2 regions of the Siminovitchia sp. FSL H7-0308 genome follow, and region 2 is predicted to be linked to the other one. Evidence: riboswitches for the same ligand, from Rfam matches in the RefSeq annotation. Region 2 holds a riboswitch; the other holds the start of a gene.
What was found. A riboswitch is a leader RNA that binds a small molecule or an ion and turns the genes downstream of it on or off. The one in region 2 is predicted to bind S-adenosylmethionine.
Positions count from the first base shown of each region.

Region 1: it holds a riboswitch for S-adenosylmethionine, as region 2 does, so the genes downstream of both, MHB50_RS16405 (YezD family protein) here and MHB50_RS13205 (MetQ/NlpA family ABC transporter substrate-binding protein) in region 2, are expected to answer to the same signal.

Region 1 is NZ_CP150282.1:3,472,064-3,479,465, forward strand. It holds gene MHB50_RS16380 (FeoB small GTPase domain-containing protein) at 1-697, opposite strand, end outside; gene MHB50_RS16385 (FeoA family protein) at 675-941, opposite strand; gene MHB50_RS16390 (type II CAAX endopeptidase family protein) at 1,189-1,932, shown strand; gene MHB50_RS16395 (YdiK family protein) at 1,929-2,123, shown strand; gene ssuE (NADPH-dependent FMN reductase) at 2,370-2,918, opposite strand; gene MHB50_RS16405 (YezD family protein) at 3,294-3,476, opposite strand; SAM riboswitch class I at 3,548-3,654, opposite strand; gene tatC (twin-arginine translocase subunit TatC) at 3,812-4,555, opposite strand; gene MHB50_RS16415 (twin-arginine translocase TatA/TatE family subunit) at 4,571-4,750, opposite strand; gene MHB50_RS16420 (redox-sensing transcriptional repressor Rex) at 4,818-5,480, opposite strand; gene moaC (cyclic pyranopterin monophosphate synthase MoaC) at 5,559-6,053, opposite strand; gene MHB50_RS16430 (ABC-F family ATP-binding cassette domain-containing protein) at 6,177-7,402, shown strand, end outside.
Region 2 is NZ_CP150282.1:2,753,366-2,760,767, forward strand. It holds gene MHB50_RS13185 (CoA-transferase) at 1-204, opposite strand, end outside; gene MHB50_RS13190 (CoA-transferase) at 207-1,232, opposite strand; gene MHB50_RS13195 (methionine ABC transporter permease) at 1,257-1,910, opposite strand; gene MHB50_RS13200 (methionine ABC transporter ATP-binding protein) at 1,900-2,901, opposite strand; gene MHB50_RS13205 (MetQ/NlpA family ABC transporter substrate-binding protein) at 2,898-3,728, opposite strand; SAM riboswitch class I at 4,212-4,330, opposite strand; gene MHB50_RS13210 (DUF4870 domain-containing protein) at 4,415-4,801, opposite strand; partial or broken gene MHB50_RS13215 (cation:dicarboxylase symporter family transporter) at 5,475-6,047, opposite strand; gene MHB50_RS13220 (transposase) at 6,147-6,404, opposite strand; gene MHB50_RS13225 (hypothetical protein) at 6,893-7,402, opposite strand, start outside.

The DNA.
Region 1 (7,402 bases), 720 kb from region 2:
CGTCACCCCGTTCTTTCTCTATCTTTTTAGAATAAGCAGTGATAAATGATTCATCCCCATCAAGCAACCGCAAGGCGAGCCAGCGGGCGGGAAGCTCTTTGCCAAACACTCTTTGCACATGGGGAATCAATGTTTCCACCTTCTTTTCAATCTCTGGTGAATACTGTATTTGATACGGAGAAGTGGAAATCTTTCCTGAGATCATCCTGTCGATCGTATCTAATAACTGATTGATGCCCACTTTGTTACGAGCAGAAATTTTGATGACAGGAACACCGAGTTTTTTCATTAATGCTTTCTCATTGATATAAATCCCTTTTTTCTTTGCTTCATCAATTAAGTTAATGCAGACAATCACTTTATCTGTCATTTCCATGACTTGCAACGCCAAATTCAAATTCCGCTCAATCGAGGTGGCATCAAGCACAACAATCGTCAAATCCGGCCGCTCGAAGACAATAAAATCTCTTGCTACTTCTTCGTCCGCCGAGTTGGAAAAAAGGGAATACGTACCAGGGAGATCAATGATTGTGTAATCTACCCCCTTATAGGAAAACTGCCCTTCCGCATGGATAACGGTTTTTCCCGGCCAATTGCCAGTATGCTGTTTTAGTCCTGTCAATGTATTAAATAAAGTACTTTTTCCAACATTCGGATTGCCTGCCAACGCAATTTTAACTGGTTGCTGATGATTCATTTGCTACTAACTCCCCATATATTTTTGAACTTTCTTCCCTTCGCAGGGCAATAGTCGTATGGCTGACACGAAAGGCAATCGGATCGCCGAGAGGACTTTTTTGCAGCACAATCACCTCTGCCGAAGGGACAAACCCTAAATCCAATAACCTTCTCCTCATCGTGCCCGTTACGAGTAACTTCTTTATTTTGATGCAATCCCCAGTGTTGGCTTCATTAAGAGCAATCAACTCATGACCTTTCATCTCCTTTACCTCCCTCATATAAGTTGGATTGTCTTTACAATGTTTCCCCCGACCAACATTTCTTTAATTTATATTTTATGCACACTAGTTGCCTATGTCAAACTTTTTCGCCAGAATGAAAAAAATGGGCACAGGATATTTTTAGGGCAGGGGAAGGAAAACATAAACGCGCTGTTTGAAACAATCGTCCATTAAGAGTAAAATAGAAATTATCGTTCGATATATATGAAGGAGATTTACTATTTTCATGAAGAAATCATATCTTTTGATTGTCCTCACTTTTATCGTTATGCAGTTGTCCTCTTATATTGGAGTACCGCTCTTTTTCCAAATAGGTACGAAGGTGCTTCATATTGATCCGGAGCAAATGAAAGTGAATGCGGTTGGTTATTGGATTCTGTTCTCTTTTAGTGTTGGACTTGCCCTTGTTCTTTTTCTTTTGAGAAAAAATGAGAAGTATACAAAAATAGAGAAGGACCAGCCGCTCCCCGTCGGACAATCTTTTACTTGGGCAATTATCGGTATTTTTATGGCCTTCTTTGCCCAGATTTCCGCAGGTTTGGTAGAGAAGGCGATTGGCATCAACCCGGGATCAGAGAATACACAGCAAATTTTACAATTGATCGAGTTATTTCCGGCAATCGTCATCATCAGTTCCATTATTGGGCCCATTTTAGAAGAGATCGTATTTCGAAAAGTCATATTCGGAAGCTTGTACGACCGCTTCCCTTTCTGGGTAGCCGCTTTACTGAGTTCCGTCATTTTTGCACTGGCCCATTTCGAGCCTGTTCACATTATTTTATATGCTACCATGGGATTCGTATTTGCCTTTTTATACGTTATGACGAAAAGAATTATCGTTCCTATCATCGCACATGTCTCGATGAACACGATCGTTGTCATACTTCAGTTATTCCTTGTCGATAAGCTGGAGAAATATATAGAAAAAACAGCACAATTTGTATGGTGGATAGGAGGGTTCTTTTCATGAGGTCACCATTATTTTCAGGTACTTTATATATCGTCTTGGGGTTTGTTTTTACATTTTTTGCTGTCCAGCAAGTGGATAAGAACGGCTTTGGTTTTATGGTTTATTTGCTGATAATTTTAGCCACACTGGATTTTGGAGCGGGGCTGCGTCTCATTATGCTCCACTTTCGGTTAAAAAAGGATCAGAAATAGGATGTATATAGTAACAAAGCCTGCTAGTACAGCGCTGGCCGCATAGCAAGCTCCCGTGTTGCCTTTTGCTGAAATGCAGTGCTGGAACTTCCTGCCTACAGGTTACGCCAAAGCCTCTTGATCAGTTTGTACGAGGACTTCCTGGATAAAAAACAACATCTATTAAAAAAAACAGAGACATCGGTTTTTCGAAGTGCCCCTGCCATCGACAGCAAGCATTTCATTACCAAATGTCTCTTTTCTGTTTTATAAAGAAGACGCAAGACGCTTATTTTTCTTTACTATTTCGATAAATTCATAAAGCTGTTTTTTCGTACGTAAAAGGCTTTCTTCATCAATGATTGGGTTTTTCTGTTCCCTGTTAATTTGGCTATCGAGAAAATAAAGTCCTTGAAGACTTTTTCCTTTTAAAGAAGCAATGAGCGGTTTCAATGAGAATTCAATCGCCAATAAATGGCCCGGGCTGCCCCCGGTCATGAGCGGCAATACCGGAATATTTTTAAACACATCTTGAGGCAAAAGATCGAACAATGTTTTTAAAACTCCCGAATAAGCCGCTTTATAAACCGGTGATCCGACAATCACCCCCGCCGCCTCTTGAATAACAAGTGACACTTTTTGAATGGCAGGGCTATGAACATTTCCGTAAACCAAGTCCTCCGGCGGAATATCTTTTACTGAAACATGTTTTATTGAAAAATGTTCCCTCTCCAGCAATCTGCCTAGATAATCCAGAATCTTTCCAGATCTGGAAAATTCAGATGGACTTCCTGAAATAATGACAATATCACTCATTTTATTTTCCTCCCTTTAAGTGAAAACGATTTTAATTAACTGTATGAGCATGTTCTTCTCAACCCAAACGGATTAAACTTGCTACATTTTTTTAATTGGCCACCGGTTTTATATCCAACAAATATTATGTATCATTCACCAACCAATCAAATCCCTTCCATGAATGATTTTTCTTCCTTTACAGTCGTATGGAGCGCAAAATCCCAAAACTCTTAGTTCTTCCACATCCTTTTTATGAAAGAACTGAGGAGTCACCCTTCTTCTCTGCATTTGCTATTTTCTCGCTACCATTTTAGGCAACGGTACAAAAAAAGCACCCTCCCAATGCATGATCATTGAGAAGATGCCTTTAGTTGTCTAATCGGCAGCCTGTTTTCATTTGTTTGCTTTCATCATCGGGACTTTCCTTTGTTTCCTTTGCATGTTGTAACGCTTTTTTTCAGTCGTATCAATTTGGGTGATTTCTCCATCGTGCACTGTAATGACCAATGAACCATATTCCATCTTTTTCAAGGCCGAAACAATGTCTTCAATCGCATTTTCCTCCACTTTTGCCATCTTCATCCCCCCATTAAAAAAACCTCTTCTACAAAATAAGAAGAGGTTTGCTTTAAACGTCATTTGTTCTCTTCTTATCTTTCAAGCTTACAAACAGCCTGCTGGAATTGGCACAGTACCTTGACGGTCTGTTGCCGAGGCTTCAAAGGGCCAGTCCCTCCACCTCTCTGGATAAGAAATTACCTATTATTCAGTTGAAACGTCATTTATAAACGTATTTATATACTATCCCACTATAAATTATCTGTCAAGGATGAATTTTTCATCTTATAGCATTAACCCACTTGTTTTATGGGCTATAGATTAAAAAAGCACCGGAAATATCGGATGCTTTTTTAATCTTCATCACTCTCTGCTGCGGAAGCCTGCGCTTTTTTATAACCCACCTTTGAAATCCAGATGCTGATCTCATACAAAATGAGTAATGGAACGGTCACCATCATATGCGAGATTAAATCCGGAGGCGTAATGAACGCTGCGATAACCAGCAAAATAAAGTACGCATATTTTCTGATCTGTACCAAAAACATCGGCGTAACGATGCCCAACCTTGTTAAAAACAAAATGACGACCGGAAGCTGAAACAAAACTCCAAACGGTACGGTTATCTGAAAAAGAAATTGAAAATATTCATTAATGCCAATTGTTGTCTGTATCTCCATATTGCTCGATAACCCAAGCATGAACCGTATCACAAATGGAAACAAAATAAAATAAGAAAAAAGGACACCTGCTAAAAATAAAAAAACTGAAACCGGTATATAGCTGAGCGTTGCCTTCCGTTCCTTTTCCAAAAGACCCGGACTGATAAAGGCCCAGAGCTGATACAAAATAACGGGGGATGTTAAAATAAACGCCAGAACAAACGTCATTTGCAGAAACACTTTAAACGGATCCGTCACACGGAACGCATTCATCGTAATGTCCTGGGCAGCGCTTGCATGCTGAATCAGCTTAATAAGAGGCTGTGATATAAAAAAGCTGGCAATGACAGCCAACACAAAGAAAACGACTATAATGACCAGCCGTTTTCGCAATTCCTCTATATGATCGATGATCGACATATTGTTTTGACTCATGATTTGTTCATCCTATCACTTATCGCTGTCTTTTTTCGTCTCTTTTTCATCATCGTCTGCCAAACCTTTCGTCGCGTTCTTAAATTCACGCAACGTGTTGCCCGCAGCCTTACCAAGTTCCGGCAACTTCTTTGGTCCGAAGATCAATATAGCAACAAGTGCGATTACAAGTAAACTGCCTACACCTGCACTCACTGCGGCCACCTCCTATCTATAGTTTTATTTTAATGGAAACCCGTCCAATTAGCCATTGAAAAATCATTTATGGTTGTGAATTTTCCGTGTCATCGAGAGGATAATGTTTCAAAAAGTAAACGAGCGACTGCAACTCCACCGCTAGATCGATATGATGAACACGGATCGACTCCGGCACATTCAGCCTTGCAGGGGTAAAATTCAGTATTCCCTTTACACCGGTATGTTTAATCCGGTCAGTGATGGCTTGGGCGGCACTTGCCGGCACAGTTAAAATAATGACGGCCACTTCCTCTTTGCTCAATCTTTCTTCAAGTTCGGACAAAGCATAAATCGGTACATTGCTGATCTTTTTCCCGATTTTGTTTTTGTCGACATCGAAAGCCATTTCAATTTTTGTATTGTTGTTTTTTAAGAAATTATAATTTAAAAAAGCTGTGCCTAAATTTCCTACACCAATTAAAGCGACTTTCGTCACCTCATCTTGGTCAAGTGTCTTGCGAAAAAATGACAGCAAGTAATTTACATTATACCCATATCCTTTTTTTCCAAGCGCGCCAAAATAAGAAAAGTCCCGCCGAATGGTAGCGGAGTCCACTTTCACCGCTTCACTTAATTCGGCCGAAGATACGCGCTGTTTTCCTGATGCATGTAAATTTTTCAAAAACCTGTAGTATAGCGGAAGCCTCTTTGCAGTAGCCTGTGGTATTTTTAACGTTTCCCCGTTCATATTCAATCCTCCATGCCAAAAAGAAAAAAGCGCTGCAATTTACCCGTTTGCGGAATGAATGTCCTGCAACTGATAAACCTATTCCATTTCACGGCGATAATCGCTACTGGATACCCCGCCTGTTTTTTCTATTAGATAGGTTGGACCTATGATCATTCCCTTGTCTACGGCTTTGCACATATCGTATATAGTGAGTGCTGCTGCCGAAACAGCAGTTAATGCTTCCATCTCTACTCCTGTATTACCGACAGTTTTTACTTCAGCAGTAATTTCCAGGATTTTATGATTCTCGGATCCTTCCATCCAGTCAAAGGAAATATTAACTCCTTTTATCGGGATCGGATGGCACATCGGGATTATTTCCCATGTTTTTTTCGCGGCCATGATCCCGGCTACTTGCGCCACAGCCAAAACATCGCCCTTTTTTATTTGCTGATTCGTAATTAACTCATAAATATGGTCGTTCACTTCAATACTGGAGCGGGCAGCAGCAGTGCGGACTGTTTCCGGCTTTCCGCTGACATCCACCATCTGTGCCCTGCCTTCATTGTTAAAATGCGTCAATTTTTCCACGGCCAAACACCTCCTTATCATTCTACACTATTTCGTGTATACTGTCTGTTTTTGCCACCTAAAAAATCAATTGTCAAATATAGTCAACATGCGATACACTGTCTATGACTAGGGGTGGAAATTATGCTATTATTGCAAGTTCAACAGCTTTCAAAGTATTTTGGGGCTGATTTGGTACTTTCAAATATAAAATTGGAAATTCGCGAAGGTGACCGGGCAGCTCTTGTCGGCAGGAATGGAGCCGGAAAGTCTACCTTGTTAAAGATCATCGCTGGAGAACTTTCACATGATTCCGGCCAAGTAGTCAAACCGAAAGATGTAACAATTGGTTATTTGGAGCAACATACAGGCTTGGAATCAGAATTAACGATTTGGGAAGAAATGCTTTCCGTATTCAGCGAAGTACGAAACATGGAAAAAGAGCTTCGAAAAATCGAGCAGAAGCTTTCCGATCCGGCGAATTACGAACGTGAAGGTGCCTATGAACGTCTATTGAGTGAATATGACAGGCTTCAAGAGCAGTTTAAAAAAATCGGCGGTTATCAATATGAATCAGATATACGTTCTGTCCTGCACGGCTTCCAATTTTTCGAAGAAGACTATGATAAAAATATCGCCAGGCTGAGTGGCGGACAAAAAACGCGCCTGGCGCTTGCAAAATTGTTGTTGTCCAAGCCGGACTTGCTGATTTTGGATGAGCCAACAAACCATCTTGATATTGAAACCATGGCCTGGTTAGAAAAATATTTGCAAAATTATCCGGGAGCCCTTCTCATCGTTTCCCATGACCGTTACTTTCTCGACCAAATCGTTTCTTTAGTATATGAGCTGTCCCGCCATGAAATGGCGGTCTATCATGGAAATTACAGTAAGTATCTCGAGCAAAAAGCCGAGAGATTTGAACAGGAAATGAAACTGTATGAAAAACAGCAAGGTGAAATTTCCAAACTGCAAGACTTTATACAGCGTAACCTCGCAAGAGCGTCAACGACTAAACGAGCGCAAAGCAGACGCCGCAAATTAGAAAAAATGAATATCATGGATCGTCCCGAAGGCGACACAAAATCCGCTTCTTTTTCATTCACAATTGAGAAACAAAGCGGAAATGACGTGTTATCCGTTTCAGAGGCGAGCATTGGCTACAATGGACAGACATTGGCCAACCATATCAATATGAGACTTACCCGCGGCGACAGTGCCGCCCTTGTCGGGCCAAACGGGATTGGCAAATCTACGTTGTTAAAGTCGATCATAAAAAAAATCCCCTTCCTATCCGGGGAGATTCGATATGGAGCAAATGTTCAATTCGGATATTATGATCAGGAACAGGCCAACTTGTCAACCAACCG
Region 2 (7,402 bases):
CGACTCACTTACCTGAATCGGCAGCCTTCCGGTTGGCTTCCCTCCCACTCCACCGCCTTCATAGACAAGCAACAAATCGGGTGCATGAGTATTTAAAGCCAAAACAGAAGCGAGAAGCGGCATGCCCGTTCCTACATAAACAGCCGCATCTTTCGGTAAAAGACGCGATGCCGCAATAATCATTTTTTCTGTATCGTTTCCCATTTTTATCCTCTCCTTTTCGCCACTTTTGGATATGGCGCCAATTTCTTTTCAATTTTCTCCAACTGTTTCAACACACGGACACCACCAATTTGCTCCAAATATTCGTAGTGATCATGGCTGCCATACACATATTCCTGCAAATAGGTTTCAACGCCTTCATCACTGATAGATGCATCCAGCCAAATTTGCCAATGATCTTCATCGAATGAATAAAGGCTCGGCACTTGATTTGGATGAGAACCGTATGGTACTTCAACAACCGCATCCACAACGAAATAAGGAATTTTCGTCAAGTCCGGACGACTTGAAAATACTTCGTCATGTACGATTTCTTCCGCTGTCACTAAGACGAATTTTGCCGCGTGGGCCAGTTCAATGTCTTCCGCGACATTCCCATCAATTTGACAGTTTCCATATTGATCAGCACGGTGGACATGGATGACCGCGACATCCGGATAACAAGCGGGCAGAAGCTCCACTTTCTCGTTTGTAAAAGGGTCCGTGATTGTTTTCGATCCGCTGTAATGTAAAGTATCCGTGCCAAGCGAGGATCTCGTCGGGTAAAAAGATAAACCTTTCATCGCCGCGGTAAAGCGCCATTGAAAACCGGCATTTGTAATCTCGGATAACACTTTCAACCGGCCGGATTCAACCGCTCTTCTCGTTGGAAGTGACAGTCCCCGCACTTCATCGGCAAAACCGTAGGAGACTTCCGCTTTTGTGATGTTTCCCGCTGCCGCCAACAATTGCCAATCATGCTGTGATCCTTTCGTGCCAATTGTCAGATTCCCTGTTTTTTGGCGGATGATTTCATGCACCGCGGCAATCGGGTTGCGCACCGATCCCATTCCGCCAAAAACGATATAATCCCCTTCTTTCACCCCACGCGCCACCGCTTCTTGCAATGTGGCTCTCTTGTCTTTTTTCACGAGTGATTTATTGTTTTTTCGGAACTCCCTTATTTTGTCCGGATGCTCCCACCCGAAAAGCCTGGATGTGGTATCTTCCTTTATGAATGTTTGAGTCATTGTTTTTCCTCCTTTGATATACCATTATCTTTTATCTACTGCCCTGGCTGCCCGGTCGCCGACAAACTGGATCAATTGAACGAGAATAACCAATATGATCACCGTGGCAATCATGACATCGTTTTGGAAACGGTAATAGCCGAAGCGAATGGCCAAGTCGCCAATTCCTCCGCCGCCGACGATGCCAGCCATTGCCGAATAGCTTAATAGACTGATCACCGTCACAGTAAGTCCGGCTATCATGCTCGGCTTCGCTTCAGGAAGCAGGACATCTTTCATAATCAGCCACGGGGAAGCGCCGCATGATTCCGCCGCTTCGATCACCCCTTTATCAATTTCCCGTAATGATGTTTCCACAAGGCGGGCGTAAAAAGGGATGGCGGCGACGGTCAGTGAGACGCTTGCAGCCACCGGTCCCATCGTTGTTCCCAGGATCAATTTTGTAAACGGAATAAGAACAACGAGTAAAATGATAAATGGGATCGAGCGAATGATATTGATGATGCTTCCAGCCACGCTTTGTATATAGCGGTTTTGCCAAAACATGCCTTCACTTGTCACAAAAAGGGCTACCCCCATAGGGACGCCGATGATGACCGCAAACGCAACAGCAATGCCCATCATCCATGACGTTTCAACAAATGCTTTTCCAAACTCATTTACCATTTCAGGCAACATCGGCAAGCACCTCCAATTGATTCGTCCTTTTCGTTATATATCGAATCGCCTGCCGGACATCTGATTGACTGCCAATCATTTCGATGATGAGTGTTCCGAGCGGACGTTCCTGAATGTAAGAAATTTGACCATGCAGGATATTCACAGAAATATGAAATTGTCTTAATGTCTCCGAAATGACCGCCTCTTCGGCCGAATCTCCTTTGAAAGTGATTTGGACAATCGCCCCTTTTCTTCCCAAAAGAAGTCTTTCAGGCAATTCCAGGGAGTGGACCGTTTGAACAAATTGCTTGGACAAGGCCGTTTGCGGATTGGCAAACATATCATACACATCAGCCAGTTCAACAACCTGCCCATTTTCCATAACAGCCACCCGATGGCATACATTCTGAACCACTTCCATTTCATGTGTGATTAACACGATCGTGATCCCAAGCGTTTTGTTGATTTTTTTCAACAGTTGCAATATTGACTTTGTTGTTGTCGGATCAAGTGCCGAAGTCGCTTCGTCGCATAGAAGCACTTTCGGTTCATTGGCCAGCGCCCGGGCGATACCGACCCGCTGTTTTTGTCCTCCTGAGAGTTGAGCGGGATAATGAGCGCTACGATCGGACAGCCCTACCATCTCCAAAAGCTCCGGAACCCGCTTTTTAATTTCAGCTTTCGTCTTGCCTGCCGCTTTTAATGAAAAAGCGATATTGTCATAAACGGTTTTCGAACTAATCAGATGAAAATGTTGAAAAATCATGCCGATCTTTTGGCGCTCTTTCCGAACTTCCTGATCAGATAATGCCGTCAATTCTTTACCGTCCATAACAATGATGCCTTGTGTCGGCTTTTCCAGCAGATTCAAGCATCTGAGCAATGTGCTTTTCCCGGCCCCGCTGTAACCAATGATGCCAAAAATCTCACCTTGGCGAATGGACAAGTTGACATGGTCGACAGCCGTCAACTGTTTATACCGTTTCGTAACATTCACAATTTCGATCATTCATTTTCCTCCTTTTTCACTTGATAGGGCGGTTTCACATATCCCTTTGCATGCTTGTTTGTATAGTCTAAAAATTCATCTGAGTGATAGGCTTTTTCGAGAGCTTTTGCGAACGGCTTTTCAATATCTTCTTTTCTGAGCGTCACATAAATCAAATAACCTTCCGGTGTTTTTTCGATCTCCACTGCTTCATCCAGTTTTAATCCCGAAGCCAATGCAAAATTTCCGTTAATAAAAGCAAAATCAGTATCTCCCAATGAACGCGGTGTCTGAGCGGGATCAATTGGTTTGATGTGTAAATGAAGCTTATTTTCCACGATGTCTTTTTCAGAAACGACAGTTGGATCGGCCTTTTCATTCACAGTGATCAACCCGAAGTCCGCAAGCATATTCAACGATCTGGCCAAGTTGGTCGGATCATTGGGCATCGTTATCGTCATCCCTTCTTTCAAATCATCCAACGAATCATGCTTGTCGGAATAAAGTGCGATAGGGGCAGTCGGAACCGCATAAGAAGCAACAAGATCCACGTCATGATTTTTATTGAACTGTTTTAAATAGATGCTGTTCTGAAATAGATTGGCGTCTATTTCTCCTTCGTTTAATGCGATGTTTGGCTGGATGTAATCATTGAACTCCACAATATTTACTCGATATCCCTCCTTTTCAAGAATCGGAATGATGCCTTCTTTCAATTGATCGCTGTACGGTCCTGCTGTGGCGCCAATGGTGATTTCTTTCTTTTCATCCCCTGCTGAAGTGCTTCCACACGCTCCCAAAGCAAGTAAAGTAAAAATCAGGCTAATGGTAAGTAATGTTTTTCTCATTTGATGATTCTCCCTCTTTAGCAAATTTTTCCCATGTTATGCCAACAAATCGCAATATAATCGTTTTAAGATAGGAATACTATGTTTTTTTCCATGACAGTATCCATATTCTTTCCGGCCTTGGCTACGTATCAATGGAAAGCGTCGTGTCACTCAAAACAATTCGCAATCCACTTTTTTCATAAAAAAGACCCCTTGATTCGCACAACTATGCCGTACGTGGGCAAACTTGTGTAAATCAAGAGGCCTCCGGTTGTCCGGTCAGCTTCTTTATCATCTATAGATGTATCAGGCTGGAAATTTCGGTTGTTTTGGCGTCGTCATGGGCAACTATTGATTTTGTAATGACCTGCGACTTCAAGATTCATTTTTGCTTCAACACTCCCTTTTACGAAAGCATCTCTCATTTCAATAAATGCCCAAATAAAAAGACCCCTTTACATATAAGAGGTCTCCGCTTTAAATCATATTTATCAGCTTCGCCCCTTATCTGTCAGACTTTGAACAAAAGTCTGCTGGAATTGGCACCGTTTGAATATAAAATATATTCAATGGTTGCCGAGGCTTCACAGGGCCAGTCCCTCCACCTCTCTTCATAAGAGTCATAAAAATCATTTGATTTTGTTTGGAATGTTGAAACCTATTCTATTCCGAATCTTCCCGGTTGTCAACTAAGTTTTAGAATTTTATTGGCTTCTGCCGTTAAAATGTTGAACAAGGTTTTCCGCGATGTCACCAACGACCGGCACTTTTATCCGCTCACGATGATATGTCTGGACCATGAGCACCACCCACAAAATGAAGCCAACCAATGAGATAAGCAACTTGAATAACCATCCGACAAAGGGTACATAACTAACGCCTGTCCCTACAATCCACAGAGTTGCATAAAGGACCATTGACTGCATTGCATGAAATTTTACAAAAGGGCTTTTCTTTTCCAAGATAAAGAAGATAATGCCCGTCACGAATGTTCCCAAATAGCATAATAAGCCCGCGACATTTTCTTCAAGGCCGGTGGATGATTTACTGTCGTTCTCCTTTTGGGGGCCAATTTCATGATGATCGTCCATTCACTGCTCTCCCTTTCAAGTAATTTTTGCTGACACGAGTGTCACAAATCACACCATTTATTCAACCTTACATAAAAAAGTGAATCTAATCAATCATAATTTAGCCAAAAAAACCATAGCATGATAGCAGATTTTTCCCCACGTTCAACAGGCAAGGTCCACAGCATGGTATAATCTATGAATAATGAGTCTGACAGATTTATGGAAATAGGAGAAGTTCGTTCCGCCGTACAGCCAACAACGGCTTTGATCTGGTGAAAGTACATGAAAGCGCTATAAGCTAAAAAAGATATAGAATGAAAACGACACATTTTAGGGGAGTTGTTTGTTTTGAATAAAGAATTTAAACTTTTGGTGGCTATGTTTTTAATTATCGTCCCTATTTTACTTTCAATTTTTTTCAGTTTTAAAAGTGAGCTCTTGTTGACCAAAGGTTACGATTTAGCACTTGATGGATGGATATGTAATATCTAAAACGATGGTGATGATTTTTACCTTTTATTTACTGACTAAGACAGGATTTTTTATTTTGCGACATATTAAAAAAGACTAGCTGTATACTAGTCTGAGGCTGGCGACAAAGCATTTGGGACTGTAACAGTTTTTCCAGGTTTATTCAAACTATACGATTATATTTCGTCCTCCTAGAAATTTTTGATGTTATTCCCCCTTATAAAATTATATAAATGGGGGTGGAATGATCACTTAAACCAATCATCTCATATATTTGAGCAATAAAAGGCGTTGCAAGAGCTTGATACAATGTAGAGTCATCCAAGTTAAAGGAATAACCGGTCGGAACTACAAAAGAAACAATATTTTTTGGACATCTGAACTTTTCCATTTTATGCATCACTTTTGGCAATACTGTTTCAGAGCTAGAAGTTGAATATGCCAAAAGCAGCTCATCTTTCAATAATTTCAATGTGGAAAATATTAGTAATAAGCCAGCTTCTCGATACCTCCAAGCACAACAACAATAAAAAAGAGCATAGTTGCAAAGACAAGAATCATTAGTTTTCCAAGTGGAATCAATGAATCTAAACCAAATTTTGACACCGATACACCAATTAAAGAAAATACACCGAATGGGGCAAAACTTCATAATAATATTTGTCACCCAAAACATAGCATCTGCTCCACCTTCAAAGAAGGCAAACACAGTTTTTCCTTTTTCGCCAACCACTGTAATCCCTAAACCGAATAAGACAGAAAAGAAGATAATGGGAAGCATATTCCCATGATTGGTAATACGTACTTCTTGGCACTTCAAGCACTTCGCACATTATTCGAACCGGGTGGTTTTCTTTCTCCTGCTTGATATGGTCGATGATCTCTTGGTTGGTCACTTTTTCGCGAATATGGTCATAGCCTTTTTTAGAATGTCGCCCTCTTGTTTAAGGCGAAGGTTTTCTTTTTGGATTTCCGCAATCTCTGCTGATGATAAGCCATCACTTCCTTCAGGAGAAAGTGCTTTGATCCATTTATAAATCGTTACTTCAGATACCCCATATTCGCGGTTGAGATCGCTCACAGATGTGCCAGATCTGTAAAGCTCGACAATTGTTTGCTTACATTCTTGATTATAACGTTTTTGTTTCATTCCGGACACGTCCTCTCTATTTTATAGGATAGAGACTTAACTAACATGTGTCCATACATCTATACTAGCTCCACACTTCATCCAGCAGGTGATATGATGAGAAAATTTATGATTGAAACTACTAGCGGACGGATTACAGCCCATACAGGTTTAGCCATTGCTTAATTCGGCCTTCTTCTTCGTTTCTGCTCTTCTTGTTACTTGCCTTCTTTTTCCGATAATGAGCCGAGGCGGAGCATCTTCTGTGCATTTCTAATCATATCCTTGCATGTTTTTAGCTGGTGCTTTTTGAAAGTAAGCTATATAGATTTCATAAGAATATACGTTCTTATTTGGTTTAAAAGAAAAGCCCGAAATTGGGCCATTTTGTTACATGTTTAAAATTTTTTCTTTTTGTGCTTGACATTCTTCTTGTGTAACGATGCCCTCATCAAGCAATTCTCTGAACTTTTTATCGAAAAATCCCAATTAATTTACCTCTGATTTTATTATTTCCTAAGTCCCGTCAGTTTTAAAAGGCTTGATAAAAATCCTTCTTTTTTACGTCTCGTCTCGGGTTGTTTATTGACATCTACTGTTATTGTTATGGAATTAACGTGAGCAAGATGATTTTTTGGCTCAACACCTTCATTCACCCTAACCCAATCCTTGTCTATTTCTGGATTAATAAAGTCTGGCAGATCATCTAACGCTTTTAGTATTCTTTCCATGGAAAATGCTGGACAGTGAATATAAGGAGTGGAATATTCTTTGATTCTATCTAAAATCTCGTTTTTATTTACATGCCATACTCCATTAGTATCAAATCTGCCAAATTTCCACCAAGGGTTATTAAACTGACTTATTTGTAGCCTATGGCAACCGAATGGATTTATAGTATACTCACTAGCGCCGTAACAAAAATCAGACTTACCAGACCTTAATTTATCTCCATAACAATAGTTAATTCCACCAACAATTTTTCTGTCTACAATTTCACCGTTTATTATAACAAAGCA